DNA from 4 places in the Rhodococcus sp. 05-340-2 genome. Region 1 is predicted to be linked to each of the others. Evidence: predicted binding sites of a transcription regulator. Region 1 holds the regulator's gene; each other region holds the start of a gene.
What was found. Region 1 encodes LexA, which represses DNA repair genes until DNA is damaged. Its sites were predicted from a motif close to CGAACANNTGTTCG; they were not measured.

Region 2: the regulator LexA is predicted to act here: its motif matches at 1,867-1,880, upstream of CH271_RS13205 (HNH endonuclease signature motif containing protein).
Region 3: the regulator LexA is predicted to act here: its motif matches at 3,972-3,985, upstream of ruvC (crossover junction endodeoxyribonuclease RuvC).
Region 4: the regulator LexA is predicted to act here: its motif matches at 2,373-2,386, upstream of CH271_RS01995 (HNH endonuclease signature motif containing protein).

What each region holds. Positions count from the first base shown of each region.
Region 1 covers NZ_NOYU01000027.1:416,923-424,096, reverse strand. The annotation lists gene hrpA (ATP-dependent RNA helicase HrpA) at 1-3,120, shown strand, start outside; gene nrdR (transcriptional regulator NrdR) at 3,133-3,597, opposite strand; gene CH271_RS16995 (hypothetical protein) at 3,698-4,108, opposite strand; gene lexA (transcriptional repressor LexA) at 4,494-5,177, shown strand; gene CH271_RS16985 (acyl-CoA dehydrogenase family protein) at 5,256-6,398, opposite strand; gene CH271_RS16980 (uracil-xanthine permease family protein) at 6,551-7,174, opposite strand, start outside.
Region 2 covers NZ_NOYU01000025.1:93,782-100,955, reverse strand. The annotation lists gene CH271_RS29310 (hypothetical protein) at 79-201, opposite strand; gene CH271_RS13215 (DUF1810 domain-containing protein) at 444-875, shown strand; gene CH271_RS13210 (6,7-dimethyl-8-ribityllumazine synthase) at 886-1,341, shown strand; gene CH271_RS13205 (HNH endonuclease signature motif containing protein) at 1,895-3,217, shown strand; gene dapD (2,3,4,5-tetrahydropyridine-2,6-dicarboxylate N-succinyltransferase) at 3,319-4,272, opposite strand; gene CH271_RS28835 (hypothetical protein) at 4,485-4,628, shown strand; gene CH271_RS13195 (SMP-30/gluconolactonase/LRE family protein) at 4,674-5,618, shown strand; gene dapE (succinyl-diaminopimelate desuccinylase) at 5,630-6,715, shown strand; gene CH271_RS13185 (TIGR00730 family Rossman fold protein) at 6,726-7,174, shown strand, end outside.
Region 3 covers NZ_NOYU01000027.1:520,661-527,834, reverse strand. The annotation lists gene secD (protein translocase subunit SecD) at 1-938, opposite strand, end outside; gene yajC (preprotein translocase subunit YajC) at 1,100-1,510, opposite strand; gene ruvB (Holliday junction branch migration DNA helicase RuvB) at 1,649-2,677, opposite strand; gene ruvA (Holliday junction branch migration protein RuvA) at 2,732-3,337, opposite strand; gene ruvC (crossover junction endodeoxyribonuclease RuvC) at 3,334-3,951, opposite strand; gene CH271_RS17530 (YebC/PmpR family DNA-binding transcriptional regulator) at 4,058-4,816, opposite strand; gene pdxT (pyridoxal 5'-phosphate synthase glutaminase subunit PdxT) at 4,904-5,506, opposite strand; gene CH271_RS17520 (acyl-CoA thioesterase) at 5,503-6,354, opposite strand; gene CH271_RS17515 (hypothetical protein) at 6,396-7,046, shown strand; gene pdxS (pyridoxal 5'-phosphate synthase lyase subunit PdxS) at 7,057-7,174, opposite strand, start outside.
Region 4 covers NZ_NOYU01000006.1:113,945-121,118, reverse strand. The annotation lists gene CH271_RS02000 (NADH:flavin oxidoreductase) at 1-207, shown strand, start outside; gene CH271_RS01995 (HNH endonuclease signature motif containing protein) at 241-2,346, opposite strand; gene CH271_RS01990 (hypothetical protein) at 2,488-2,760, shown strand; gene CH271_RS01985 (IclR family transcriptional regulator) at 2,757-3,566, opposite strand; gene CH271_RS01980 (CoA transferase subunit A) at 3,677-4,438, shown strand; gene CH271_RS01975 (3-oxoacid CoA-transferase subunit B) at 4,435-5,076, shown strand; gene CH271_RS01970 (aldo/keto reductase) at 5,170-6,018, opposite strand; gene CH271_RS01965 (phospholipase D family protein) at 6,073-7,174, shown strand, end outside.

The DNA.
Region 1 (7,174 bases):
CCACTGACCGTCGACGCCGGGGACACGACGATCGATCTCGACCCCGTCGACGCAACCTGTCAGGCGGTCGACGAACTCATGGCCGAGGGCGACGGGGACATTCTGGTGTTCCTGTCCGGTGAACGCGAGATTCGCGACACCGCCGATGCTCTGAGCGACCGCAACCTCCGCAACACCGAGATCGTTCCGCTGTACGCGAGACTCTCTGCGGCCGAACAGCATCGAGTGTTCTCACCACACTCGGGCCGACGCGTGGTGCTCTCGACGAACGTTGCGGAAACATCGCTGACGGTCCCCGGCATCCGCTACGTGGTGGACCCGGGTACGGCCCGAATCTCGCGATACTCGTTGCGCACCAAGGTTCAACGCCTCCCCATCGAGCCGATCTCACAGGCATCGGCGCGGCAGCGGGCCGGCCGCTGTGGCCGCGTCGCCGACGGCATCTGCATCCGGTTGTATTCCGAGGAGGATTTCGAGTCGCGGCCGCAGTTCACCGAGCCGGAGATTCTGCGTACCAACCTGGCGTCGGTCATCCTGCAGATGACCGCCCTCGGGCTGGGCAAGATCGACGCGTTCCCGTTCGTCGAACCGCCCGATCCGCGCAGCATCAGAGACGGCATCGGGCTGCTCGAAGAACTCGGGGCGCTGAAGCCGGCCACCAAGGAGGGCACTGCAGAACTGACCCCGATCGGCCGGGAGCTCTCGGCGCTGCCGGTCGATCCTCGGATGGCTCGGATGCTGGTCGAGGCCAACGGCAACGGCTCTCTTCGCGACGCGCTGGTGGTCGTGGCGGCGCTGTCCATTCAGGATGTTCGGGAGCGACCCGCCGAGCATCAGCAGGCGGCGGATGAAAAGCATGCGCGTTTCGCCGTGGAGAACTCGGACTTCCTCGCGTACTTGAAGTTGTGGACCTATCTGCGCGAGCAACGAAACGAGTTGTCCTCCAACCAGTTCCGACGCATGTGCCGCACCGAGTTCCTGCACTATCTACGAATTCGCGAGTGGCAGGATCTGCACGGCCAACTGCGTCAGATCACCCGTGGACTCGGGTGGACGGTGCCCGATGCCGACTCCACCGAGACCGCCCTGCATCAGTCGCTGCTGTCCGGATTGCTCTCGCACGTCGGGCTCAGGGAGGGTGACAAGCGAGAGTTCCTCGGCGCGCGCGGAGCGCACTTCGCGATCTTCCCGGGCTCGGGTCTGTTCAAGAAGCCGCCGCGCTGGGTCATGGCCGCCGAACTGGTCGAGACCGGACGCCTGTGGGGCCGCATGGCCGCCCGCATCGAACCGGAATGGGCCGAACGACTCGCACCCCACCTGGTCAAGCGGACCTACTCGGAACCGCATTGGTCGATCAAGCGTGAATCGGCGATGGCCTACGAACGAGTGACGCTGTACGGCATTCCCCTGGTGACGCAACGCCCGGTGAATTACCACCGCATCGACCCCGAGGCGTCGCGGGAGTTGTTCATCAGACACGCGCTGGTGGAGGGCGAATGGAAGACCCAGCATGCCTTCTTCCACAAGAACCGGGCACTGCTCGACGACGTCGGCGAACTCGAGCATCGCGCTCGACGGCGCGACATCGTCGTCGACGACGACGCTCTGTTCGACTTCTACGACGCCCGCATCGCCCCGGAAGCGGTCTCGGCACGGCACTTCGACACGTGGTGGAAGAAGGCCCGCAGACAGGACCCGCACCTGCTCGACTTCACCACCGACACCGTCGTCAACTCCGACGCGGCCTCCGTCCTCACCGGTGCATATCCCGACGCATGGCGACAGGGCGAGATCCAATTCCCACTGACCTATCAGTTCGAGCCCGGCACTGCGGCCGACGGTGTCACCGCACGGATTCCGATTGCCCTCCTCGCTCAGGTACAGCCGGTGGGCTTCGACTGGCTGGTTCCCGGGATGCGACTGGAGCTGGTCACGGCACTGATCAAGACACTGCCGAAAGCCTTGCGGCGCAATGTCGTTCCGGCACCGGACTTCGCCGCCGCGGCGTTGGCCGCCATGAAGCCACGCGCGGAAACCCTGATGACGGCCCTGGCACGTGAACTCTCGCGGGCTGCGCAGTGCCACATCACTGCGAAGGACTTCGATGGTGCGGCACTGCCCGAGCACCTGAAGATGACGTTCGCGGCCGTCGATCCGTCCGGAAAGGTGTTGGGCAGCAACAAAGATCTCGCTGCTCTACGCACCGGATTGTCCGGGGAGGTCGGTCGCCAGGTCGCGAGCGCGGTCGGTGACGCGGAGCGTGCGCCGTCCCTGGCATGGACCTCGAGCACTCTGGGGCGGTTGGAGTCGACCGTCACCCGTGATGTGGGCGGACAGAAGGTCACCGGGTACCCGGCGTTGGTGCCGGAAGGACCGGGCGTCGCGGTTCGAGTCCTGAGCACCCCCGCCCAACAGCGAGCAGCGATGAGGTCGGGAACCAGAGCTCTGCTGCTGTCGACGGCACCGAAGGGAACCAAGGCACTGCTGGCCGGGCTGCCGACCGCCGAACGTCTTGCCCTCGGCCAGAATCCGTACGGCGGAGTCGATCCGCTCCTCGAGGAATGCCGGATTCTCGCGGTCGAGGAGGCAATGGATGCGCACGGTGGACCGGTTCGAGATCCCGAGGCTTTCGACAAGCTCAGGGCGCTCGTCCACGCGGAGGTTCCGCAGCGCACCGCCGCGGTGCTGGCCCTGGTTCGCCCTGTGCTGACCGCTGCCCTGGCACTGTCCGCGCAACTCCAGTCCTCCTCGGGTGAGCCGGCCGACGATGTTCGGGAACAGCTCGACGGCTTGATCTTTCGCGGGTTCGTCACCGAGTTCGGCTCTCGCAGATTGGCAGACGTACCGCGCTACCTCGCGGCTGCGACGAAGCGGTTGGCAACCCTGCCGAGCAGCGCGGGCCGTGATGCGGCGGCGATGGATGTACTCGATCGGGTGTACGCGTCGTACGGACGACTGTTGGATTCGCTTCCGGAAAGCAGAAAGAACAGTTCCGGGGTACAGGAACTGTTCTGGATGATCGAGGAGTTGCGGGTGGGATTGTTCGCCCAAGGGATTCGTACGGCGTATCCGGTCTCGGAGAAGCGCATCGAGAAGGCGATCTCGGACCAGAGTCGCTGACGGGCGGATCTGTCAGTCGATGTCGGCGGACTCGCGGTGCTTGCGCAGTTCGTGGATCTCTTTCTCGAAGTCCTCGGCCGAACTGAACGAGCGGTAGACCGAAGCAAAGCGCAGGTAGGCCACTTCGTCGAGATCACGGAGCGGACCGAGAATGGCCAACCCCACTTCGTTGCTGGGGATCTCCGCGGATCCCGCGGCACGGATGGCGTCCTCGACCTGCTGCGCCAGCAGGTTCAGCGCATCGTTGTCGACATCTCTGCCCTGGCAGGCGCGTCGGACTCCCTTGACGACCTTCTCGCGACTGAACGGCTCGGTCACGCCGCTGCGCTTCACGACCGCGAGCACTGCGGCCTCGACGGTGGTGAATCGACGGCCGCACTCCGGGCAGGAGCGACGACGCCGGATTGCTTGGCCCTCGTCCATCTCACGCGAGTCGACCACGCGTGAGTCGGGATGCCTGCAGAACGGGCAATGCATGAGGGGTCCTCCGTCGTAGCCGATGCTCCGACGACGAGCACGCACATCGGGGCAGTCTGTCGAGGATACTCAGTCCTCGCGAACGCGACGGGGCCGGTGGTCATCTGCCGGGCGTGTACTCGACGAGAGCTCCGTCGTGCACTTCGACCACACCGACCGGCTGCGCACCTGCATCGGGAGCAGCCGCCCGCAGGTTCGCGATGCCGATCAGGCCACCTGCGACGACCAGGACCGCCAACACCGTCAGCACGAGCGATCGCAGCCGAACCGGCTGGCCCGCGAAGTGCGCGGAGGTCGCGTCGAACTCACGATCGGCCTCCTCGCGATCGGTGACATCGGACCACGACGGATCGAGGACCGGAAGGCACGGTGCGCTCTGTGTACGGGGTGCCGTGACGCCGTGCATCCCGATGGGACTCTGCAGAACGGGACGCGCCCGGCGACGACGCTCGACGACAGTGGACCGGGCACGGACACCGGCGGCGGTGGGGCGATCGGTGATGATGGTCATCGGAACCTCGACTTCGCTCGTTGGATCGATTGTTCGATCAGGCGTTCGATGGACGCTTGTTCGAAGTTCTATCACGAGCCTCCGACAAAGTCTGCAGAAAACGCGACACGAGTCGAACAGATGTTTGATTCAACAGCTGATACACGCTAGATTCGTGTCAGAAACCACACGCCACACGAGTCGACACCATCAACTCCAGTCCGCGCAGACCTACCACGCAGACCGGATCCCAGGACACCAGCAGGAGGCCGACAGCATGAAGGACGAGACCTCGACGAGGTCGACCACGCGTTCCACGACGACGGGTTCCAGGACGACCGGAGCCAAGGCCACCGCCACCAAGGCCGCGGCGGGAAAGCCGGCCGCGGAACCGACCTCCAAGGCCATGGAGGTCGGCACCGATATCAGTGCGGGTCTGACCGAGCGGCAGCGGAAGGTACTCGAGGTCATTCGCGCGTCGGTCACCGAGCGCGGCTACCCGCCGAGCATCCGGGAGATCGGAGACGCGGTCGGTCTGACCTCGACCTCCTCCGTTGCCCACCAGCTGCGCACCCTCGAACGCAAGGGCTTCCTCAGGCGCGACGCCAACCGTCCCCGAGCCGTCGACGTCCGCGGTCTCGACGAGGTGCAGGCCGATCAGGCTGCCGCCGCGGTCGACGGTTCGTCGGCGTCCGAGGAACAGGATCGGTTGCCGACCCCGACGTTCGTTCCGGTACTGGGCCGGATCGCCGCAGGCGGTCCCATCCTGGCCGAGGAAGCCGTCGAGGACGTGTTCCCACTCCCCCGCGAGCTGGTCGGTCAGGGTTCGCTGTTTCTGCTGAAGGTGGTCGGCGAGTCGATGATCGATGCGGCCATCTGCGACGGTGACTGGGTGGTGGTTCGTCAGCAGTCCGTGGCCGACAACGGCGACATCGTAGCTGCGATGATCGACGGCGAGGCCACCGTCAAGACGTTCAAGCGGTCCAAGGGCGAGGTGTGGCTGCTGCCGCACAACCCGCTGTTCGAGCCGATTCCGGGCAACAACGCCGCGATCCTCGGCAAGGTCGTCACCGTGATGCGCAAGCTGTAGGGATCGTCACCGAAGACAAACGCGAAGGGCCGCAGCACAGTGTGCTGCGGCCCTTCGCGTGTTCTTCGGATCAGCGGATCACAGATTCAATCCGCGGCCGATGATCTCCTTCATGATTTCTGTGGTGCCGCCGTAGATGGTCTGCACACGAGAATCCATGTACGCCTTGGCGATCGGATATTCCTTCATGTAGCCGTAGCCGCCGTGCAGCTGCAGGCACCGGTCGATCAGTTTGACCTGATTCTCGGTGGTCCACCATTTCGCCATCGCGGCTTCCTGGACGGTCAGGGTGCCCGCGTTGAGCAGTTCGATGAACTTGTCCACCATGATGCGGGTGGCGGTGGTCTCGGTCGCCAACTCCGCCAACACGAATCGGGTGTTCTGGAACTTGCCGATCGACTTTCCGAAGGCCTTGCGATCGCGGCAGTACTGGATCGTCATGTCCAGCGCAGATTCCATGGCCGCAGCGGCGACAACAGCGATCGAGAGCCGTTCCTGAGGAAGATTCTGCATGAGGTAGATGAAGCCCATGCCTTCTTCACCGAGCAGGTTGGCCGCGGGCACGCGAACGTCGGTGAAGCTGAGTTCGGCTGTGTCCTGGGCCTTCATACCGATCTTGTCGAGATTGCGGCCACGCTCGAAACCGGGCATGTCGCGCTCGACGACCAGCAGGCTGAAGCCCTGGGCACCCTTCTCGGGGTCGGTGCAGGCTACGACGATGATCAGATCGGCGTTGATTCCGTTGGTGATGAACGTCTTCGAGCCGTTCAATACCCAGTCGTCGCCGTCGCGAACGGCCTTGGTCTTGATGCCCTGCAGGTCGCTTCCGGTACCCGGCTCGGTCATGGCGATCGCGGTGATCAGCTCACCCGAACAGAATCCGGGGAGCCAACGCTGCTTCTGCTCGTCGTTGGCCAGCTCGATCAAGTACGGCGCGACGACGTCGTTGTGCAGGGTGAAGCCGATGCCGCTGTAGCCGCCGCGAGTGGTTTCCTCGGTGACGATGGCGTTGTAGCGAAAGTCCTTGACTCCGCCGCCGCCGAATTCCTCGGGCGCTGCCGTTCCGAGGAAGCCCTGCTTACCGGCCTCGACCCAGACACCGCGATCGACGATGTTCTGCTCTTCCCACTTCGCGTGGTTCGGTGCCACGTGCTGATCGAGAAATTTCCGGTACGACTCCCGGAACAGCTCGTGCTCGGGCTCGAAAAGTGTGCGTTCCACGAATGTCTCCTTGTTCGGTGCATACCGACAGCGACCACGCGAAATCTCTACGGATCTCGGTCGCCGGTACGACTGACGTCACAGGCAAACACTACGTCCGCGGTGTCGAGGCGGTCGATGACCAAAACGCGCGCGATCCGTGACCGACCCCGCTAACGACCTCGTTTGCCTGCACTCCTCGCGAGCGCCGAGACGATCGGGTAGCCGACGAGGATGCCGACCGAACCCCACGCGATACCGCCGAGCTCGACCGATCCGACAGCCAGTGTCAGGTCACCGATGCCGGCGACGAGCGCCGCAGCGACCACCATGAGATTGACCGGATCGGTGAAGTCGACCTTCGCGTCGGTCCAGATACGAACGCCCAGTAGCCCGATGAGTCCGTACAGCACCAGGGTTGCTCCCCCGATGACGCCGTCGGGCACGGTGAAGATCAGGGCTCCGAACTTGGGCGAGAACGCGAGCACTATCGCAGTGATGGCCGCGACCCAGTACGCGGCCGTCGAATAGACGCGGGTGGCGGCCATGACCCCGATGTTCTCGGCGTACGTGGTGGTGCCCGAGCCACCGGCGGCTCCGGCCAGGGTGGTCGCCAACCCGTCGGCGATCAGTGCGTCACCGGCCACGTCGTCGAGGTTCTTGCCGGTCATCGCCGCGACGGCCTTGACGTGTCCGACGTTCTCGGCGACCAGGACGATCACCACCGGTAGCGCCACCAGGATCACCGACAGCTCGAACGACGGTCCACGGAACTCGGGCAGGCCGATCCAGCTCGC
Region 2 (7,174 bases), on a different contig from region 1:
CTTGTCCCGCGGCGGTAGCCGACATTTCAGTAACCAAATGGTAACCGTCCGGCGGCTTCGATAAACCCGCTCTGCTGTTCACGGTCGAAATCCGCGTTGGGTGGCGCTGGGCCGGCCCTGAGCGATGTGCCGAATCATTCGGATCGATTCGCCGACGATCAACGTGACCAGCGACAGCGCCATCAATGCAAGCGCAGCCACGATCGCGAATATCAACACCGAATACATCTCGACTACCCCTCTGTCTCATGAGCTGGACGAGTCTGGATCGCAGAGGCGACGTGATGCGGTCGAATCCGGATGCGAGGCCTGTCGTGCTTTGCGGGGGGTGGCCTCGCATCCGGCAGCCGGCATCGTCTGCGAATTCGACACCGTCCAGGTCTAGATATTAGCTGAAAGATTGCTGTCGAGGCGAACCGAATCGGTGCCCTAGGTTGAGTGGCATGACCGAATACGACCTGCAACGCTTCGTCGACGCCCAGGATCCCGTGTGGAGTGCAGTGACGAAGGAGTTGAAGGCAGGGAGGAAGCACACCCACTGGATGTGGTTCGTGTTCCCGCAGTTGGCGGGGTTGGGACGGAGTGCGACTGCTCAGCACTTCGGTATCGCCGACCTGACGGAGGCGGAACTGTATCTGTCCCACGAGGTGCTGGGTCCGCGTCTGAAGAAGGCGGCCCGGCTGACCGTCGGAATCGAGGGTCGAACGGTGGACGAGATCTTCGGTTACCCCGACAATCTGAAACTGCATTCGTCCATGACGCTTTTCGCCGAAGCTACCAAGGGCCAGTCCGTTTTCGGTGAAGTGTTGCAGAAGTATTTCGGCGGCGAATTCGATGGCGCGACACTCGACTTGCTCGACGAGCGGTACCGCTAGCATCGCACCCATGACGACTCCACTCGCCGGATCCATTGCCTTCGTCCACGCCAGCTGGCACCTGGACATCGTCGACCGAGCGCGAGTGGGATTCGCGGCCGAACTCGAGCGGCTGGGCCAGGGCGATACTCGTGTCGACGTCTTCGAGGTGCCGGGGGCATTCGAGATCCCGCTGCACGCCCAGCGGTTGGCCAAGACCGGGAAGTACTCGGCGATCGTTGCCGCCGCGCTGGTCGTCGACGGAGGAATCTATCGACACGACTTCGTAGAAACGGCGGTCATCGACGGCCTCATGCGGGTGCAACTGAACACCGATGTGCCGGTGTTCTCGGTGGTGCTCACTCCCCATCACTTCCACGAGCACGCCGACCACGCAGCGTTCTTCACCGCCCACCTCGAAACCAAGGGTGCCGAAGCGGCGCGGGCCGTTGTCAAAACCCTGGCGTCGCTGGGAACCATCGGCTGACGCTGGGGCCGATTTTGGGCCGGGGCCGAATGCCTCCCTGCGCCTGAGTTGCATGAAGTACTCGCGGAACTCGAACCGCGCGAACGGATCTTCTATCTTTGCGAGTACGGCACCACGCGCAACGACGCCTAGTGCCTCGCCGATCGAAGTTTTTGGGATATCGACGCTCCGGGTCGGCTCTGCAGTCGCGAGCACGTCTGATCGGTCCTCGAAGACCGGTACGTGTAAGACCCGGGCGGTCGGCGCGGCGGTGATGATCGGGGAGTTTCAGCCACGGGAACTGCCCCAGCCACCTACCTGCTGACGTACACACTGCTGCTCGACTGCGTGCATACCCGTAGAGGGACGTTGTGGCAGCGACGGGACGGTAACTGGACAATTCTCCAACATCGAGGAGCCGTGATCGCAGCCCACAAATCGTGATGTGTGGGGGATGAGTCGACCTCTATCATGGGCTACCGACAGACTTTGAGTTCCCAATAGTTCTGCAGGGCAATAGTTTTCGGTTCAACGATGGTTGCCAATCGAACGCGCGTTCGATACGCTTGCTCCCATGACCGCGGAGATTTGGCAACTGAGCGAGAGTGAACTCCTCGCCGACGCCGCTGCGGTCTCCCACCAGATCCAGTTGTTGGAGGCTCGGCGGATTGCTCTCGTCGCCGAGATCGACACCCGCGTGAGCCGGGAGAAGCTCGGTTTTCCCGGACCTGCCGGATGGCTGGCCTCCACCACCCTTCTCTCACCGTCCAAGGCCACCAAGATCGTTGCGCTCGCCCGCGGTATGGCTGCGTTTCCCGACATCGCCGACGCCGTGAACACCGGCGTCATGTCCGTCGATCACGCCGCTCTGATCCTCACCTTCGCCGAAACACCCCCGGAGAACCTGCCGGAAGAGGGTCGCGATGCCGCACGTAGAGCTCTGATCAAGGCTGCGACAGGACCCGACGCTCGTACCGGCCGGATTCGTGCAGCGATCACCAGACTCGAAGACAGCTTCGGCACCAAGAAACCACCCGCCGAGAACACCGACCGCAACGAACTCTTCGCCTCCACAACCCTGAACGGGCGGCTGGTGTTGAAAGGTGACTTCGATGCGATCACCGGAGAGAAGCTGCTCATCGCGCTCTCGCCGTTGACCGAACCCCACCCCGCAGCCGACGGCACCCAAGACGATCGCAGCCCTGCCCGGCGCAGAGCCGACGCCTTCGGACACATCCTCGACCAATACCTCGCCTCGAGTGATCGCCCCATCGAAGGCGGTGAACGCCCGCACGTGAACCTGCACATCCGGTTGCAGGACCTCGCCGATCTTCAGGGTGGGGTTCACGACATCACCGACGACGAGAACACCCGGGCAGCAACCGAACCCAGCAGCAACTGCGATGGAAGCGGGCCGACCACCGATCGTGGCGCGTATCGCGACTTGTTCGGCGACGGCACTTCGGTCGGGTGGCTGCCGTGGATGGGACCGCTGTCCCGCAATACTTCCCGTCAGTTGGCGTGTGATTGTGTCCTCACTGCCATCGTGATGGACGAGAACGGCAACCCGTTGAATCTCGCCCGCACCGCCCGCACCGTCACCGCCAAACAACGTAAAGCTCTCACCGCCCGCGATCACGGGTGCGCGTTCCCCGGCTGCGGAAAACCCGCCGCCTGGACCGAAGGACACCACATCTGGCACTGGGGCGACGGCGGCCCCACCGACATGAACAACCTGGTTCTGCTCTGCGGATTCCACCACCGCCTGATCCACCACAGTGACTGGGAAGTGTTCATCGGCACCGACAACCACCCCTGGTTCGTACCACCCGCAACCGTGGATCCCTACCGACAACCGAGACCATCCCACGCCCGAGCAGGCCCCCACATCGCCTGAACCGAGCGCACCGTCCACACAACGACTCCAGCCCCGCAGCGAGAACACGGTGCGGGGCTGGAAGAGGTTGTTCGACAGCCTGATTCGGGTGAAGTGGACTCTCAGTCGTTGGCGTGCAATGCTGCGTTCAGTTCGACGCCGGTGCCCTTCCATGGCACCACCTCGACCGCACCCGAGAGCGAGTTGCGACGGAACAGCAGGTTGGACTTGCCGGACAATGTTGCCGCCTTCACCACTGTCCCATCCGGACCACTCACCTTCGTGCCTGCCGTGATGTACAGCCCCGCCTCGACGACGCAGTCGTCACCGAGCGAAATGCCGAGACCGGAGTTCGCACCCAGCAGGCAGCTCTTCCCGACGGAAATGACGTTCTTGCCGCCACCGGAGAGCGTGCCCATGATCGACGCACCGCCGCCCACGTCGGAACCGTCGCCCACCACGACACCCGCGGAGATGCGACCCTCGACCATCGAGTTGCCGAGCGTGCCGGCATTGAAGTTGACGAAGCCCTCGTGCATGACCGTCGTGCCGCTGGCCAAGTGCGCGCCGAGGCGAACGCGGTCGGCGTCGGCGATACGAACTCCAGTGGGAACGACGTAATCGACCAGGCGTGGGAACTTGTCGACTCCGTACACGGTCACCGGACCGCGGGCGCGCAGCTTCGCGCGCACCGTCTCGAAACCGTCCACCGCTGCGGGACCGAAGTTGGTCCACACCACATTGGCCAGCAGGCCGAACACTCCGTCGAGATTCTGCCCGTGCGGCTGAATCAACCGGTGCGAGAGCAGATGCAGTCGCAGATACGCGTCGTGGGCGTCGATCGGGGCGTCGTCGAGGGAGGCGATGCTGGTGCGCACTGCGACCACCTCGACGCCGCGCGCCTCGTCGGATCCGACGAGAGCGGCCAGCTCCTCGGGGACGTCCGAACCCTCGAGCCGGGTGGTGCCGGTCTCGAAGCCGGTCCCGAGCTCCGGGCTCGGAAACCAGGTGTCGAGAACAACGCCCGACGTCGTGATGTTGGCGATACCTACTGCTGATGCTCCATGTGCGCTCACGGGACGAAGAATACGCGGTGGGCCGAATGCGGTGGGGGCTCGGCAACGGCTCCGGTCGGGGACTGTTCTGCCCGCCGTGTCGGGCGCGCGGATTGTGGGAGCACCGCGATTCGGGCGAAGCGTCGGTTCGTTATCGGTTCGACTACCGAGCGTGATCGCATCGGGACGCCGGCGGACGCGTCGGCGGTGGGGAAGCTGACAGAGTTTCTCCGGTGACCACCCGTACCGCCTCCCGCAGTCGCGGAGTGACCTCGGTGATGGCCGGCGGCGTCTCCTTCACCGGATTGGTGACGACCTTGGCCACGACGATCGTCCTCGGAATCGCCCTGGGTTTGGTTGTCACAGGCGCGTGGTAGACATGCCCATCGGCTGACAGGGGGTCGCCGAGTCTGGGGGACGTCATGAGTTCGAGCAAGTCCACACGTACGCGTTCGGCAGTGACGGTGATCGCTGCGGCGCTGATCGCCGTGAGCAGTGCCGTTGTCGGTTCGGGCACCGCTGCCGCCGATCCCAACTGCGCCGGAGCCGGCGGTTCTTCGGCCGTGGTCGCGCGAATCCCCGGGGCAGCTCTCGAAGGCCTGGCCGTCGACGCGTCGGGCCGCGCCTACGTCACCGACATCGTCTCGGGCCGGGTGTACCGCATCGACGCGCCCGGACAGGCCGCGTACCCCATCGCGACGGTCCCCAGCGGCGGCGGTGGCGCGCTGGCATGGATGCCCGACGGCACCCTGCTGGTCGGCTACGGAGCCGACCCCCGCGTCTTCGTCGGAGACATCGTCAAGGCCGCGGGCATCGTTCGGCTCGACGTGAACACTCTCACCGTCACCCCGTTCGCGACCGGTCTGAGCGCAGCCAACGGACTCGCAGTCGCCGCCGACGGAACGGTGTACGCCACCAACGACTTCGGCTCGCTCATCGGCCGGATCGGTCCCGACGGTTCGGTCGACCCGGCGTGGGCGAGCTTCCCCAGTGCCAACGGTGCAGTGCTCGACGCCGCAGACCGGTACCTCTACGTATCGCGCACGTTCGTGAACCCAGGCGTCAGCCGGATCCCGATCGCCAACCCCTCGGCACCGGAAAGCGTGCTCGACCTGTCGGGACTGGACAGCTTCGCAGCTCCGGACGGGCTCACCCTCGACGATGCCGGACGCCCGGTGGTGCCGCTCAACGCAGGCGGCTCCGTCGTCCGCATCGATGCACCGGGGGCGACGTGTGTCATCGGCACCGGAACTCGGCTGACCAGCGTCGTCACCTACGGCCGCTCCGACCAGGGATTCTCGAGCGGACGATTGTTCGGTGCGGGCTTCGACGGCGTGGTCCGCGAGATTCCGGGATCCACGGCCTAGAGTTTTCTCCCGTGACGCTCGAACTGAATGCCGACCCGATAGACCTCACCGCGGCACTGGTGGACATCCCCAGTGTCAGCGAGGACGAATCGCGCATTGCAGACGAGGTGGAGAAGGCGCTCCGCGAGCAGACCACGGGCTTCGAGATCATCCGCAGCGGCAACGCCGTTCTGGCCCGAACCAACCGCGGACTCGGGTCGAGGGTGATGCTCGCCGGGCATCTCGACACGGTTCCCATCGCAGACAACGTGCCGTCCAGGCGCGAGCACGACAGCGCCGAGGGCGACATTCTGCACGGGTGCGGAACTGTCGACATGAAGTCGGGTGACGCAGTGTTCCTGCACCTCGCGGCCACGATCGACAACCCTGCTCACGATCTGACTCTGGTGTTCTACGACTGCGAGGAGATCGCGGCCGCCCGCAACGGACTGGGTCGCATCGAGCGCGAACTTCCCGAATGGCTTGCTGCGGACGTCGCGATCCTCGGCGAACCGTCCGGCGGATTCATCGAGGCCGGTTGCCAAGGGACGCTGCGGGTTCGGCTGACGGCGTCGGGAACGCGGGCCCACAGTGCCCGATCCTGGTTGGGTGACAATGCAATTCACAAATTCGGTGCGGTGCTGAACCGACTCGCCGCGTATCGCGCACGCACCGTCGACATCGACGGTTGTGTGTATCGCGAAGGGCTGCAAGCAGTCCGGATCTCCGGTGGGGTCGCGGGCAACGTCGTTCCCGACGCGGCCGAACTGGACGTCAACTTTCGCTTCGCGCCGGATCGCGGCGTCGACGACGCCGTCGAACACGTTCGTGAGGTGGTCGAGGGACTGGATCTCGGCTTCGAGGTCACCGACTCGTCGCCCGGGGCGCTTCCCGGTCTGAACCGACCCGCAGCGGCGGCACTCATCGAAGCCGCGGGCGGACAGTTCCGAGCCAAGTACGGCTGGACGGACGTCTCCCGGTTCTCGGCGCTCGGTATCCCGGCGGTCAACTACGGACCCGGCGACCCCAATCTCGCTCACAAGCGCGACGAGCGCGTACCCGTCGAGCAGATCACCCACGTCACACAGGTTCTCCGGAGCTACCTCTCTGCCGGATAGCCTGAACGCCATGAACAGCGACCAGGACCCAGGCGGTTTCGAGGAACCCGGCACCGAGAAGCCGGCCAAGCACAAAGGATCCGTCGTGCTCAGGCGTGGCCGGAACACCGAGACGTCCACCTCGGATCAGCGCCTGCTCGACGAGCGAGGATCAGGGAACTGGATTCACTCCGACACCTGGCGAGTGCTGCGTATCCAGAGCGAATTCGTCGAGGGATTCGGTGCCCTCGCCGAGGTCCCGAAGGCCGTCACCGTGTTCGGTTCGGCGCGCACCCCCGCAGACCATCCCGAGTACGCCCGAGCCCGGCAACTCGGAGCCGCTCTCGCGAAGGAGGGCTTCGCCGTGATCACCGGTGGTGGTCCAGGGGCGATGGAAGGGGCCAACCGAGGTGCGAGCGAGGCCGACGGGTACTCGATCGGACTCGGGATCGAGTTGCCGTTCGAGCAGGGCCTGAACGA
Region 3 (7,174 bases), 100 kb from region 1:
AACTGAGCCCAGGTGTTCGAGCCTTCCGAGTCGAACGTCAGGCTGACCTGGAACTGGGCCTGCTGACTGTCGAAGCCGGAGGTGGCGTCGGATATCTGCTGACCGTCGATGATCGTGGGACCGAGCAGGTAGACGGCCGTTCCGTCGGTCGAGCACGCCACGAGGGGCAGCGCCGGATCGTCGTTACCGGCGAGCGGGTCTGCTGCGTTGCAGTCGAGGGACTGCATCGCGAGCTGCTGGACCTGCGGGTCCTCGCTCTGCCGAAGCGTCTTGGCGTCGGCGATCTCCTGGGCAGCGCGATCCGCGTCGGACAGCGAAGCATCCGCGGCGGGATCGTCTGTCGCGGGTTCGTCGGTAGCGGGTGCGTCGGTCGCAGGAGCAGGCGTCGGATCGACCGCAGACGGATCCTGCGCCGGGAACACACGGTTCTGCGGAGTGGCCGGATCTACGGGCGCAGCAGGGTCTGCCGGTGCCGCAGGATCGACCGGTGCCGCAGGATCGACCGGCGCGGCCGGGTCGACCGGGGTCTGCTGCGTGCCAGCACCCTCGCCCGTCGACGGAGCAACGGATCCAACGACGGGCCGGATGAACAGTCGCGCGGTCTGCCCGAGGGTGCGCGCCTGGGAGCTGTCGTCGCCGGGCACCGTGATGACGAGGTTGTCACCGTCGATGACCACCTCGGAGCCGGAGACACCGAGACCGTTGACGCGGGTCTCGATGATCTGCTGCGCCTGCTTCAAGCTGTCCTGCGTCGGTGCATTGCCGTCGGGGGTCCGCGCGGTGAGTGTCACGCGCGTGCCGCCCTGCAGGTCGATTCCCAACTTCGGCGAGGGGTCTTTGTCTCCGGTGAAGAAGACCATGGCGTACACCGCTGCCATCAGCACCGCAAAAACGGCGAGATAGCGGGCGGGTTGCACCGGTCCGCTGGAAGGTGCCACGGTGTGTGTTTCTCCTCTGAGGCGATGGAAAGTGTCGGTTCCTGCAGGGCCTGGCGGCCCGCTGTGTCAGCAGTGAGCGGTGCGATTGTGCACCACATCGGTCACCGCAGAGAAAACCGCTGCCGGATACTGTCTCCGACAGCGGTTCGTTCACATCGTGCTCACTCTTTTTCGAGCCTCTTCGACGTCTGCTCGATCGTCTCGTCCGGCCGGCTCGCGTCTGCCTTGCTCAGGGACGGTCCCGCGGTGTCGTTCGAGCCGAGGGCCGCGAGGTCCGCCTCGGTGGTCGCGTCGATGTCGGTGTCGTCGAACTCGGTGTCGTCGGGCAACACCTCACGTACGACCGCACGCGACCAGGTGGTGATGACGCCGTCGGCGATCTCCAGGTCGATCGTGTCGTCCTCGACCAGGACGACGCGGGCATACAGGCCTGCGGTGGTGACGACCTCGTCGCCGATCTTCAGCGAGTCCTGCATTTCCGTGGTCTTGGCCAACACCTTCTTCTGTCGACGCGCATTGAGAAACAGCGGTACCAGAAGGGCCACGATCAGCAGCGGAAACAGCAAATCCATCGGAAGGTCAGTCCTCGAAGTCGGGTTCGAAATACGTCATTGTCTCGTGCGAGAACGTCGCCGGTGCGGGCCTCGCAGCTACCCAGTGTGCCATTACCTGGAACCGGTCCGGTCCGTTCGTGTCCCGTTGTGCCCGATTCATTCGAATAATCCCTGCTGGACCTCCGAGGATCGGACCGAAATTCCACCCACTGCGAGGTCCGGCGGCGGCGTCAGACCGAGGTGTTGCCACGCAGCAGCGGTCGCGACGCGCCCGCGGGGGGTACGGGCGATCATTCCGGCACGCACCAGGAACGGCTCGCACACTTCCTCGACCGTCGACGGTTCCTCGCCGACGGCGACGGCCAGTGTCGATACACCCACCGGTCCCCCGCCGAAGCTTCGGATGAGCGCGCTCAGTACTGCGCGGTCGAGTCGGTCGAGCCCGAGTTTATCGACGTCGTAGACCACCAGCGCGGCCTTCGCGGTGTCCTGGGTGACGGTGCCGTCGCCACGCACGTCTGCGTAGTCGCGGACTCGACGGAGCAATCGGTTCGCGATTCGGGGGGTGCCGCGCGAGCGCCCGGCGATCTCTGCGCAGCCGTCCCGGTCGATCCGTACGCCCAGAATCCCTGCCGACCGCATCAGTATTCGTTCGAGCTCGCTGGGCTCGTAGAAATCCATGTGCGCCACGAATCCGAACCGATCGCGCAACGGTCCGGTCAGCGCACCCGACCTGGTGGTGGCGCCGACGAGGGTGAACGGCGCGACCTCGAGTGGAATCGACGTCGCTCCCGGCCCCTTGCCGACGATGACGTCGACCCGAAAATCCTCCATCGCCAGGTACAGCATCTCCTCGGCCGGACGGGCGATGCGATGGATCTCGTCGATGAACAGCACGTCCCCTTCGACCAGGTTGCTGAGCATCGCCGCCAGATCACCTGCCCGCTCGAGCGCCGGACCCGACGTGAGCCGTAGCGAGGTTCCCAGCTCTGCGGCGATGATCATCGCCATACTGGTCTTGCCGAGGCCCGGCGGCCCGGACATAAGGATGTGATCGGGGGTGCCGCCGCGCATCTTGGCACCCGACAACACGAGCTGGAGCTGCTCCCGCACGCGAGGTTGGCCGATGAAATCGGTGAGGTTCTTCGGACGCAGACTCGTTTCGACGTCCAAGTCGTCGGACATCGCGTCCGCACCGACCTGGGATTCGGCGAACTGGTCGTCCTCGGTCACCCGGGCCTACCTGGACTTGCCGAGGTACGCCAGCGCCGACCTCAACGCGGTCGACGTCGTGGCCTCCGGCTGCTGAGCGAGCACCGCGTCGGTTGCTTCCTCGGCCTGCTTCGTGGGGAATCCGAGACCGATCAGCGCTTCGACGATCTGGTCTCGCATCGAATTGCCCGCACCGGATCCCGGCACGGCCGAGCTTCCGGCTCGTCCGACCACCGCGTCGACCTTGTCGCGCAGCTCGACGACCATTCTCTCCGCGCCGCGCTTCCCGATACCGGGCACCCTGGTCAGAGCTCCGATATCACTGTCCGCCAACGCAGTTCGCAGCGCATCGGGCTCGTGCACGGCGAGAGTTGCCATGGCGATTCGCGGGCCGACGCCGGTCACGGTGAGGAGCAACTCGAAGAGCTCACGCGACTCCTTGTCGGGGAACCCGTACAGCGTCTGCGAATCCTCACGCACGATCATGGTCGTCAAGAGGGTCGCTTCGCTCCCCCGGTGCAGCGTGGCCAACGTCGCCGGAGTGGCGTTGACCCGGTACCCGACGCCCGCCGCCTCGAGCACGGCGTGATCGAGCGCGATGTCGAACACCGAACCCCTGATCGACGCGATCATCGTGCGCCCGCCTCCTTCTTGGCCATCTTCTCGATCCTGCGTGCCACGACAGCGCGAGCCTTGCGCTCCTCGGCCAGACGCGCGTCGTACTTGCGTTTCTGTTCGGCGGCCATCGCTTCGGCCTTCGCCATCCGGGCGATCATGGGCGCTCGCCAGCAGTGACAGATGCCGAGGGCCAGAGCGTCGGCCGCGTCCGCGGGAGTCGGTGCGGTCTGCAGCCCGAGAATGCGCATGACCATGGCGGTCACCTGAGCCTTGTCGGCCGAGCCGTTGCCCGTGACTGCAGCCTTGACCTCGCTGGGAGTGTGGAAGCAGACGTCGACGCCGCGCCTGGCCGCCGCGAGGGCGATGACGCCACCGGCCTGGGCCGTGCCCATCGCCGTCCGCACATTGTGTTGGGCGAAGACTCGCTCGATCGCGACCACCGAGGGCTTGTGCGTATCGAGCCAGTACTCCGCGGCCTCGGAAATCCTCAGCAGACGCTGCGCGAGATCCATGTCCGCGGGCGTCCGCACCACATCGACATCGAGCGCGACCACCGTTCGGCCCACGCCACCCTCGATCAGACTGAGCCCACACCTGGTGAGACCGGGGTCGACACCCATCACCCGCACGCCACCACACCTTCCGCTTACGAACTGTTGTTCGATAGCGTAGCGGAGCCTACCGTCGGATCAGGGATACGACACCCTGTCGATCACCTCGTCGGGTGCGCCAGGCTCAGTCCTCTGCGTCGAGCTCCGCCATGACCTCGTCGGAAAGGTCGACGTTGGACCACACGTTCTGGACGTCGTCACTGTCTTCGAGTGCATCGATGAGCTTGAACACCTTACGTGCACCGTCGGCATCGACCGGAACGTTCACCGACGCCTGGAAGCTCGCCTCGGCCGAGTCATAGTCGATTCCGGCTTCCTGCAACGCGGTGCGCACGGCGATGAGGTCGGTCGGCTCGCTGACGATCTCGAGGGTGTCACCGTTGTCGTTGACTTCCTCGGCACCGGCTTCGAGAACGGCCATCAGAACGTCGTCCTCGCTCTGACCGTTCTTCTCGAGGGTCACCACACCCTTGCGCGAGAACAGGTAGGACACCGAACCCGGGTCGGCCATGTTTCCGCCGTTGCGAGTCATCGCGACACGCACCTCGCCTGCGGCGCGGTTGCGGTTGTCGGTGAGGCACTCGATGAGAATGGCGACACCGTTGGGTCCGTAGCCCTCGTACATGATGGTTTGCCAGTCGGCTCCACCGGTCTCTTCGCCCGCTCCGCGCTTACGTGCCCGCTCGATGTTGTCGATCGGAACCGAGGTCTTCTTCGCCTTCTGAATGGCGTCGAAGAGGGTCGGGTTGCCGGTGGGGTCACCGCCACCCGTGCGGGCCGCCACCTCGATGTTCTTAATGAGCTTGGCGAAAGACTTGCCGCGTCGGGCGTCGATCACCGCCTTCTTGTGCTTGGTGGTGGCCCATTTTGAGTGGCCGCTCATGCGATAGGGCCCCTTCCTGCTCGAAATCAGTGTTGTCGACTTTACTCGCCCGGTTCGGCGCTCGGCACCGACCGACCGTCGAAGGTTCTAGCGGCCTCGCACCATGTCGACGAAGAGTGCGTGCACTCGATCGTCGCCGGTGACCTCGGGGTGAAAACTCGTCGCGAGAACGGAGTTCTGACGAACGGCCACCACGCGTCCGGCGGCCGGTCCGTGCGGCACGGTGGCGAGCACCTCGACGTGCTCGCCCACCCGCTCCACCCAGGGCGCGCGGATGAACACCGCCCGCACCGGCCCACCGTCGATGCCGATGACGTCGAGGTCGGTCTCGAAGGAATCGACCTGACGGCCGAAAGCGTTGCGTCGCACGGTGATGTCGAGGGAATCGAGGTGCCGGGCGTCGGGCCTGGTGTCGAGAATCTCGGACGCCAGCAGGATCATGCCCGCGCACGAACCGTAGGCGGGCAGCCCGTCGGCCAACCGGGCGCGCAACGGTTCGAGGAGATCGAACACGGCGAGCAGGTTACTCATGGTCGTCGATTCCCCGCCGGGGATGATCAGTCCGTCGATCTGCGCGAGCTCGGCGGGCCGACGCACCGTGACACCGCGCGCGCCGCTCGACTCGAGCGCCGCCAGATGTTCGCGAACGTCGCCCTGCAGTGCGAGAACTCCGATGGTCGGAGCGTTCACTTGCGCCCGAAGGGATCGACATGGGGCGCGTCGGGGTCCCGCTCGTACCGCATGAGACCTTCCTGCACCACTGCGGCAACCAGCCGTCCGGACGTGTCGAAGATTCGCCCCTGGGTCAGTGCGCGCCCGAAATCGGCCGAGGGCGACGTCTGGTCGTAGAGCAACCATTCGTCTGCCCGGAAGGGACGAAGGAACCACAGCGCGTGATCGAGCGAGGCCGTCTGCGTGACGGCGTCCGGGTGTGGCACCTTGGCCGATCCGAGCAGCGTCATGTCGCTCATGTAGGCGAGTGCGCAGACGTGGAACACCTGATCGTCGGGCAACGTGTCTCGGTAGCGGAACCACACACGTTGCTGCGCAGCGAAACTGGGATGCTTGACGGTCTGGTCATCAGGAATGAGACGGATGTCCCATTCCGACCACTCCTTGTAGTACGAGTGGTCGTACTCGGCGAGGGTGGTGGGATCGGGCAGGCTGTCCGGCCCCACGACCTCGGGCATGACGTCCTGATGCGAAATGCCGTCGTCGTCGCCGTGGAACGAGGCAGACATCGTGAAGATCGCCTTGCCGTGCTGAATTCCGGTGACGCGGCGAGTGCAGAACGAGCGTCCGTCGCGAATCCGGTCGACCATGAACACGGCCGGTTCGTTCGGATTTCCCGGACGCAGGAAGTAGCCGTGCAGCGAGTGCACACGAAACTCGGGTGCCACTGTGCGCACCGCCGCGACGAGCGCCTGGCCCGCTACCTGACCGCCGAACGTACGGGGCAGCCGACTCGGGAAAGTCCGTCCCCGATAGATGTCGTTCTCGATCCGCTCCAATTCGAGAATGTCCTCGATGCTGGCCATGGCTGGTGTCCACCTTTCTGTGACAACGGCTCAGGCTAACAATGGACGGACCAGGCAAGATGGTCGGTGTGGGTCAACCGGTGCCGATATTTCCCGATCTTCTGGTGGAGTCGATCGTCGATTCGTGCCAGGACGGGGCGCGCTCGATCATCGTGATCGACGGCGCGGATGCCGCGCGGCCGGTCGACTTCGCCTCGCGCACAGCCGAACACGCCCGCTCACGGGGCCGTCCGGCTGCCGTCGTCGACCTGCACGACTACGTCCGACCTGCATCGATTCGATTCGAGTACTCGCGCACCGACGAATTGAGCTATCGCACACTGTGGTTCGACTACGACGCCCTCGTTCGAGAAGTCATCGTCCCACTGCGGCCCGGTGGCGGAGGTCACTTTCTACCGCGACTGTGGGATGAGGCCGCCGACCGTTCGGCTCGGGCCCGCAGCGCCTCGGCGGCAGCGAATCAGATCGTCCTGATCGCGGGACCCATGCTGCTCGGACGGGGATTGAACGCCGACCTGTCGGTGCATCTACGCCTGTCCGCGAGCGCTTTACGCCGCAGAACCAGCGCCGCCGATCAGTGGACGTGCGCCCCACTGATCGACTACTACGACAGCCTGGACCCCTCGGCCGAGCGGCCGGATTTTCTGGTCCGATGGGACCATCCGGACCGCCCGGCACTCGAACGCAACTGACGTAAAACTGTCACCAGCCACGTTCGGCGAGACGGTGTCCGACGGGGAGATCGTCGACGTTGATTCCGACCATGGCCTCGCCGAGACCGCGCGAGACCTTGGCGAGCACGTCGGGGTCGTCGAAGAAC
Region 4 (7,174 bases), on a different contig from region 1:
GTGTTCACCTCGGCATGGTCGGAGGACGCCGCATCCGGTGTCACCGGACTCGATGCACTGGTCGGCCAGTTCGAGGACAACGAGTTCGATCTGGTTGCCGTCGGACGTGCACTGCTGTCCGACCCCGATTGGGTGAACAAGGTTGGAGACGGACGCGTCGATGAGCGCATCGAATTCACCCGCGACCACATTCAGCACCTGAGCTGACGGAGCGGGCACAGAGACCCTCGGCAGCATCGCCTAGAACGGCGGTGCTGCCGTGTCGTTTGTCTCGGGCTGTCGGTTGTCGGGTGGGTCGGGGTAGGCGATGATGCCGGATCGTGTCGGTCGGGTGGGGATGTGTGGTGTGAGGTCGTTGCCGAGGATGAGTACGGCTGTGCCGTTGGTGGGCAGGGTGATTCGGGTGGTCTTGGATGTCGATCTCCAGAGGATGGCTCCGCCGGGGAGCATGGTGGTGGTCCAGTAGCCGGCGGTTTTGACGCTGTGGTGGTATTCGCAGAGGCATTGGAGGTTGTTGACGGTGGTCCATCCTCCGCCGAGTGGGTTGGTGTGGTCGAACGGGTTGATGTGGTCGAGTTGGCAACGTGCAGCGGGTCGGTGGCAGCCGGGGAATCGGCAGTGTTTGTCGCGTAATCGGACGGCTGCGGTGGTGAGGGTGTCGGGTCGGTAGATCAGTGCTCGGACGGTCAGCGGGTCGCGAGGTACTGATTTTCCGAGGGTGGGATCGGCGGCGATAGCAGCTTCGAGTGCAGCGGCGAGGGAGGCGTTGCCGAGGTAGATGCCTGAGGGCGTGCGGTGTGCTGGAGTGTGGCCTGCAATGGGGATCGTTCGGTTTTTTCGCCGAATCGCGGAGGGCAGATCGAGGGCAGTGACGTCGAAGGCAGAGCTGTGCCGTGTGCCCCTCCCGACGGGTGTGTGGGTGCAGAACAGGGCGGCGGCGGAGGTCAGCGATTGGGTCCGCCGTGGTCTGTCTTCGTTTCGGCTGAGGTCGGGTGGAGCTGGATGGGCAGAGGTGTCCGCGGCCTGACCCTCCAGCGGAGCCGGTGAGGTTGCAGTCTCCGGTTCCGACGCCAGAGCTGTTCCTCGCGCGAGGTCTGTCGCCGGTGCCGTCGCGCTGGTCGGCGAGGGCGCGGGGTCGGGTGCGGGTGCGGGTGCGGGTGCCGTGGATGATTCGGCATCGGTATCGGCATCGGTGTCGGCATCGGTGTCGGCATCAGTGTCGGCATCAGTGTCGGCATCAGTGTCAGTGGATGTGCCAGTGGTCGTGCATGATTCGGATTCAGTCGCCCGTACCGAGTCGCTACCGGTGCAGCTGCGAGTCTCGGGAGCGTTTGTTGCCGAAGCAGCGTTCGTGTCCGTGTCGTTCACCGGATCCGACGCTGAGTCCGACTCCTGCTGCTGGTCTGTCGGTGTTCGTTCCCATTCCCCGGTCTCCGGGTTCTGGACTGCCAGTCCGAGTTTCTCCGCAAGAGTCACCGCCTCGGTGAGCAGGATCTGCCAATGGCTGTTGCGTGCCAGCTCCTGCGCGAGGTCGGGATCGATGGAACCATGTCCGGCCAGGTAGGCGGGGTTGGCGAGCAGTCCGATGAGGGTGGCGATGTCGACGGTGATCATCGTCAACGGCACCCGCCGATCCGGCAACACGGTGTCGTTCTTCGGGCAGTCGGGGCGGTGGCACAGGCATGCCAGTCGGGGTTCGCCGTGCATGCGGGCCATGAACGCATCACACAGGCGTTCTTTCTTCCCGCGCGGATCTTTCGGGCAGAGGGTGTCGGCCATTTCTTCGAGGAGTTGCCATGCGGCGGCGGCTTCGGGTGCGGTCAACTCGGCTCGGATGCGGGCGAGTTCGCCGGCGGGACTGTAGGTGACGGTGCGGAACTTCTTCGCGAACTCCCGCAGCGCTGCTGCTTCCTCGGGTGCGACGCGCAGCAGGATGTCCCAGATCGCCTGCTCGAGCGGGCCCGGGGACGACCTCCGCGCCGCCTCGACCACCTCTTTCTCTACCGACGTGACGATGGCGTCGGAGAGGTTGTCGAGGATCCGGCATGCGGTCCGCACGCGAGGGAGGTCGATCTCCCCGGTCTCGAACGCTGCTCGTAGCAGTGGGAGTCGGGTGTGCAGGGCTACGCCGACGGATACATACGATTCGGCGACGGTCGCCGAGCAGCCCAACGCGACAGCCATTTCGGTGCGTCCGTATCGGCTGTAGTGCTTGTGTTCGGTGTCGCGGGTGATCCAGTCGCAGTGCACGCGATAGCAGGCGGCGATCTTGCGGGCCGCGTGCCGATTCTCCTCACGCGCGGCAGCGGTCAACGCCTCCAGTGACACAGTCGGTATTGCACCCATTTTTCACCCCCCGGTGAGCCGAAACAAGAACGTGCGTTCGAACTGAAAGAAGACTAACCCGGGCCACCGACAAGAACGCTGGAGCCGGAATTGGGGCGGCTGACCTGCCGCTTTCCGCCGAATCGTTCTACACTCCACTCCATGAGCGAGCCCGATTCGACGTCGTCAGAACTGGTGGAGTTGCGCGAGCGTGCGGCCCGCGGTGATCAGGATGCCATCGACGAGTTGGTCGAACTCGCGGGCTCTCGAAACGACCTCGACGAACTCCGCTCCCTCGCCGAGGCAGGCAGCAGCAATGCCGTCGACATCCTCGTCGAGCTCGCCGGTGAACGTGGCGACCGCAACGAGTTGCAGAGGTTGGCCGCCGCAGGCAACCAAGACGCCGCGGACATTCTGGAGGAACTCGACGGCTAAGCGGGCCGCTCCCCCAGTTGCACGGTGAGTCGGTGTGCCGCGTCGAGCAGCAGCTTGCCCAACTCCCGGCGCCGATCATCACGGAATCGTGTCTCGACACCCGTCAGGCTCAGTGCCCATGCCGGACCTCCGGCACGGTCGAACACGGCGGCGCCGAGGCCCCAGCTGCCTTCCACCAGCAACGCCGGATTGACGGCGAATCCAGTGGTGCGGGTGTGCGCTATGCGGCGTCGAATCTCGCTGTCGGAGTGGTCTTCTCCCCACTCGGGCACCAGGTCCACTCCACCGAGATACTCGAAGACTTCCCGGTCGGGAAGGTGCGCAAGAATGGCCAGGCCTGCGGACGCCACCCCGAGCGGCAGCCGAATGCCCTCGTACAACACGTGTGAGCGCAAGGGAAAGCTCCCTTCCACCCGAAGCAGGCACACGGTCTCCGCCCCACGCCGCGCCGACAGAAACGCACTCTCTCCGCTCTCGGTGGCCAACGCCTGCACTATCTTTCGAGCCTGGTCGGTGATGTCGTACCGCAATGCCGCCATCGATCCGAGCAGATAGATCTCCGGGCCCAATGACCAGTGGCCGGTGGCGGCGTCGCGGTCGACGAATCCTTGGTCGGCCAGAGACGCCAGTAGGCGATGTGCGGTCGGCCGCGCGATTCCGGTTGCCCGAGCGAGCGCGGTGGTCGAGGCGCCCGACGGCTCCTCGGTTCCCGCTGCGCGCAGCAACGAGCAGATCTTGCCGATCACACTTGCGTTGGCATCCGGTGACGTCACCCGGCCATCGTACGTCCACTCAGCGGACGCCATATCTCCATCCGTTCACCGAACGAGCAAAATCCATCATTCACTTCATCCAGATACACAGCTCAGGTTCACTGAGTGCAACGTTTGCTCAACGAACACATCAGGAGCTGCAAGTGACTGGAAAGACCTATGCGTCCGCCGCCGAGGCGGTCGCGGACATCGGCCGAGGAGCGACCCTCGCGGTCGGTGGCTTCGGATTGTGCGGCATCCCCGACGCCCTCATCGAAGCCATCGCGAACACCGATGCCGACGAGCTCGAAGTGTTCTCCAACAACTGCGGCGTCGACGGCTACGGACTCGGAATCCTGTTGGCCGCCGGACGAATCCGCCGCGTCACCGCCTCGTATGTAGGCGAGAACAAGGAATTCGCCCGGCAGTATCTCGCCGGCGAACTCGAAGTCGAACTCACCCCCCAAGGCACACTCGCCGAACGACTCCGCGCCGGCGGCAACGGCGTCCCCGCATTCTTCACTCCGGCAGGAGTCGGCAGCCCCATCGCCGACGGCGGAATGCCGTGGCGCTACGACGCCGACGGCTCCGTGTCCATCGCATCGCCGCCCAAGGCGACGCGAGTGTTCGGAGACAAGCGGTACGTCCTCGAAGAGTCGATCAATGCCGACTTCGCGCTGGTGCACGCCGAAACAGGTGACACGGCAGGCAATCTCGTGTTCGACAAGACCGCGATGAACTTCAACCCCCTCGCCGCGATGGCAGGCAAGATCACCATCGCGCAGGTCGAGAACCTCGTGGAGCCGGGCGAGATCGACCCGGCCCACGTACATCTTCCCGGCGTGTTCGTCCAACGCGTCGTGCACACCGGGCCACAGGACAGGCGCATCGAAAAGCGCACCGTCAGTTCAGGAGTTCGAGCATGAGCACAGGATGGACGCGCGATCAGATGGCCGAACGCGCCGCAGCAGAGATGGTCGACGGGGAGTACGTCAATCTCGGCATCGGACTGCCGACCTTGATCCCGGGGTACCTCACCGACGCGGTCAAGGTCACGCTGCACTCGGAGAACGGCATCCTCGGCACGGGGCCGTACCCCACGGAGGACAAGGTCGACGCCAACCTCATCAATGCCGGCAAGGAGACCGTCACCGTCAATCCCGGTGCAGCGTACTTCGATTCGTCGTTGAGCTTCGGGATGATTCGAGGCGGACACATCGACACCGCGGTACTCGGCGGCATGCAGGTCTCCAGGACCGGTGACCTCGCAAACTGGATGGTGCCCGGCAAGATGGTCAAGGGCATGGGCGGCGCGATGGACCTCGTGCACGGTGCCCGGCGCGTCATCGTCGTCATGGAACACACCGACCGCGACGGGAACCCGAAGATCCTCGACGCCTGCACCTTGCCGTTGACCGGCCAAGGCGTCGTGAATCGCATCATCACGAACCTCGCCGTCATCGACGTCGTCGGCGACGGAACCCTCGCACTCGCCGAGCTCGCACCCGGTGTCACCTCCGAAGAGGTCGCCGCCGCAACGGGATCCGCGCTCACGATCCCGTGACACCGAGCCCGTGAAACAGAACCCGTGAAACAGAACCCGTAAAACAACTGTGGGCTCGAACGTGCGAAACGTTCGAGCCCACAGTTCGACGTACTAGTCCGGAATCATGTCGAAGGTGTCCGGGTTCGGGCCGTTGCGGCCCTGCTCGCCCTTGTCCAGGGCGGTGATGGCGTCGACATCGGCAGAGCTGAGCTCGAAGTCGAAGATCTCGAAGTTGGCCTTCACCCGCTCCGGCGTCACCGACTTCGGGAAGATGATGTTGCCGCGCTGAATGTGCCAGCGGAGCACAACCTGCGCGACGGATTTGCCTGTCGCGTCGGCGATTCGCTGCAGTTCGGGGTCGTCGAGAACGTTGCCCTGCGCGATCGGCGACCACGCCTCGGTGGGAATCGCGTGCTCACGGCCGTACGCCCACACGTCGCTGTTCACGAAGTACGGGTGCACCTCGATCTGGTTCACGGCTGGCACCGTTTCGGTCTGTTCTGCCAGCCGGTCGAGGTGGGCCGGCTGGAAGTTGGAGACACCGATGTTGCGGGCGCGACCGTCGGCTGCGAACTCCTCCAACGTTTTCCACGTGGAGACGAAGTCGCCGTCGTAGCGGGTCGGGAGCGGCCAGTGGATGAGAAAGAGGTCCACGTAGTCGGTTCCGAGATCGCTGAGCGTCGCGTCGAACGCCTTCCGCGCATCGTCGGGCTTGTGGAAACCGTTGTTGAGCTTGCTGGTGACGAAGACCGATTCACGGTCGATGCCGGAGTTGCGGATACCTTCGCCGACCTGCTTCTCGTTTCCGTACATCTCGGCAGTGTCGATGTGGCGGTAGCCGATTTCGAGGGCCGTTTCGACGGCCTGGGCCGTCTTCTCGGGGTCGATCTGGAACACGCCGAAGCCGAGCTGCGGGATCTGCTTGCCGTTTCTGAGCGTGACGTTGGGTACCTGAGTCATATCGCTCGGGTGCCCGCCCTCCCGCCGCTTCAAACCGGATGAAATGATGCCAACGTGATAGTGCAGCGCATCCGGCGCGTCGTCGATGGGGTTGCCGAGAATCTCGGCCGGTCCACCGCAGCTCTGACAGCCCCGACTCGGCACTTCGACCCGGCGCACCCGTGGTTCCTCACTGCGGTCGAGCGCGGCAACGACGACACCCGAATCGCAGCCTGGACCGAGGGCAACCGCGTCGAGAATCTGGTGCACGGCAAGACGTACTTCGCGGCGCTGGCGCAGGCACTCGAGCGGACCGAACGCGACGATCTGGTGCTCTTCACCGACTGGCGCGGCGACCCGGAACAGCTGCTCACCGACGACGGCGTGACCGTCGAGGATGCGCTCACGGCCGTGGCCCACCGCGGTGGCCTCGTGAAGGGCATGGTGTGGCGCTCGCACATGGAGACACTCGGCTTCACCGGTCCGAAGAATCGCAAGCTCGCTCTGCGGCTCGAGGAGGCCGGCGGCGAAGTCATTCTCGATCAGCGCGTACTGACCCTCGGAAGCCACCACCAGAAGTTCGTCGTCATCCGCTATCGACGGCCCGAGGTGGCCGACGTCGCGTTCGTCGGTGGCATCGATCTGGCCCGTGCCCGACGCGACGACGCCGATCATTTCGGCGATCCGGTCTCGCGTCCCTTCCCTCCCGAGTACGGCGATATCCCTGCCTGGCACGACGTGCAAGTCCAGCTGGAGGGCCCCGCAGTGCGGGACGTCGAGGATGTCTTTCGCGAGCGCTGGGAGGATCCCGCAGCCCTGTCCCGCCTCCCCTGGCACGCCGTACCCGACATGCTGCGCGGTGTGACCAGGGAACCGTCGGAGCTACCGACTGCGGCTGCGCCCCCGGATCCGCGGGGCACGTGCTCGGTTCAGCTGCTGCGCACCTACCCGCGTCGGCGTCCCGCCTACCCGTTCGCCACCAAGGGAGAGCGCAGCGCGGCACGTGCGTACGCCAAGGCTCTGCACCGAGCAACCGAGTTGATCTACATCGAGGATCAGTACCTGTGGTCGGTCGACGTCGCGCGGGTGTTCGCTGCGGCACTGCGTCGCAAGCCGAACCTGCGGTTGGTGGTGGTGGTTCCCAAGCACCTCGACGACGACAGCAATCTCACCATTC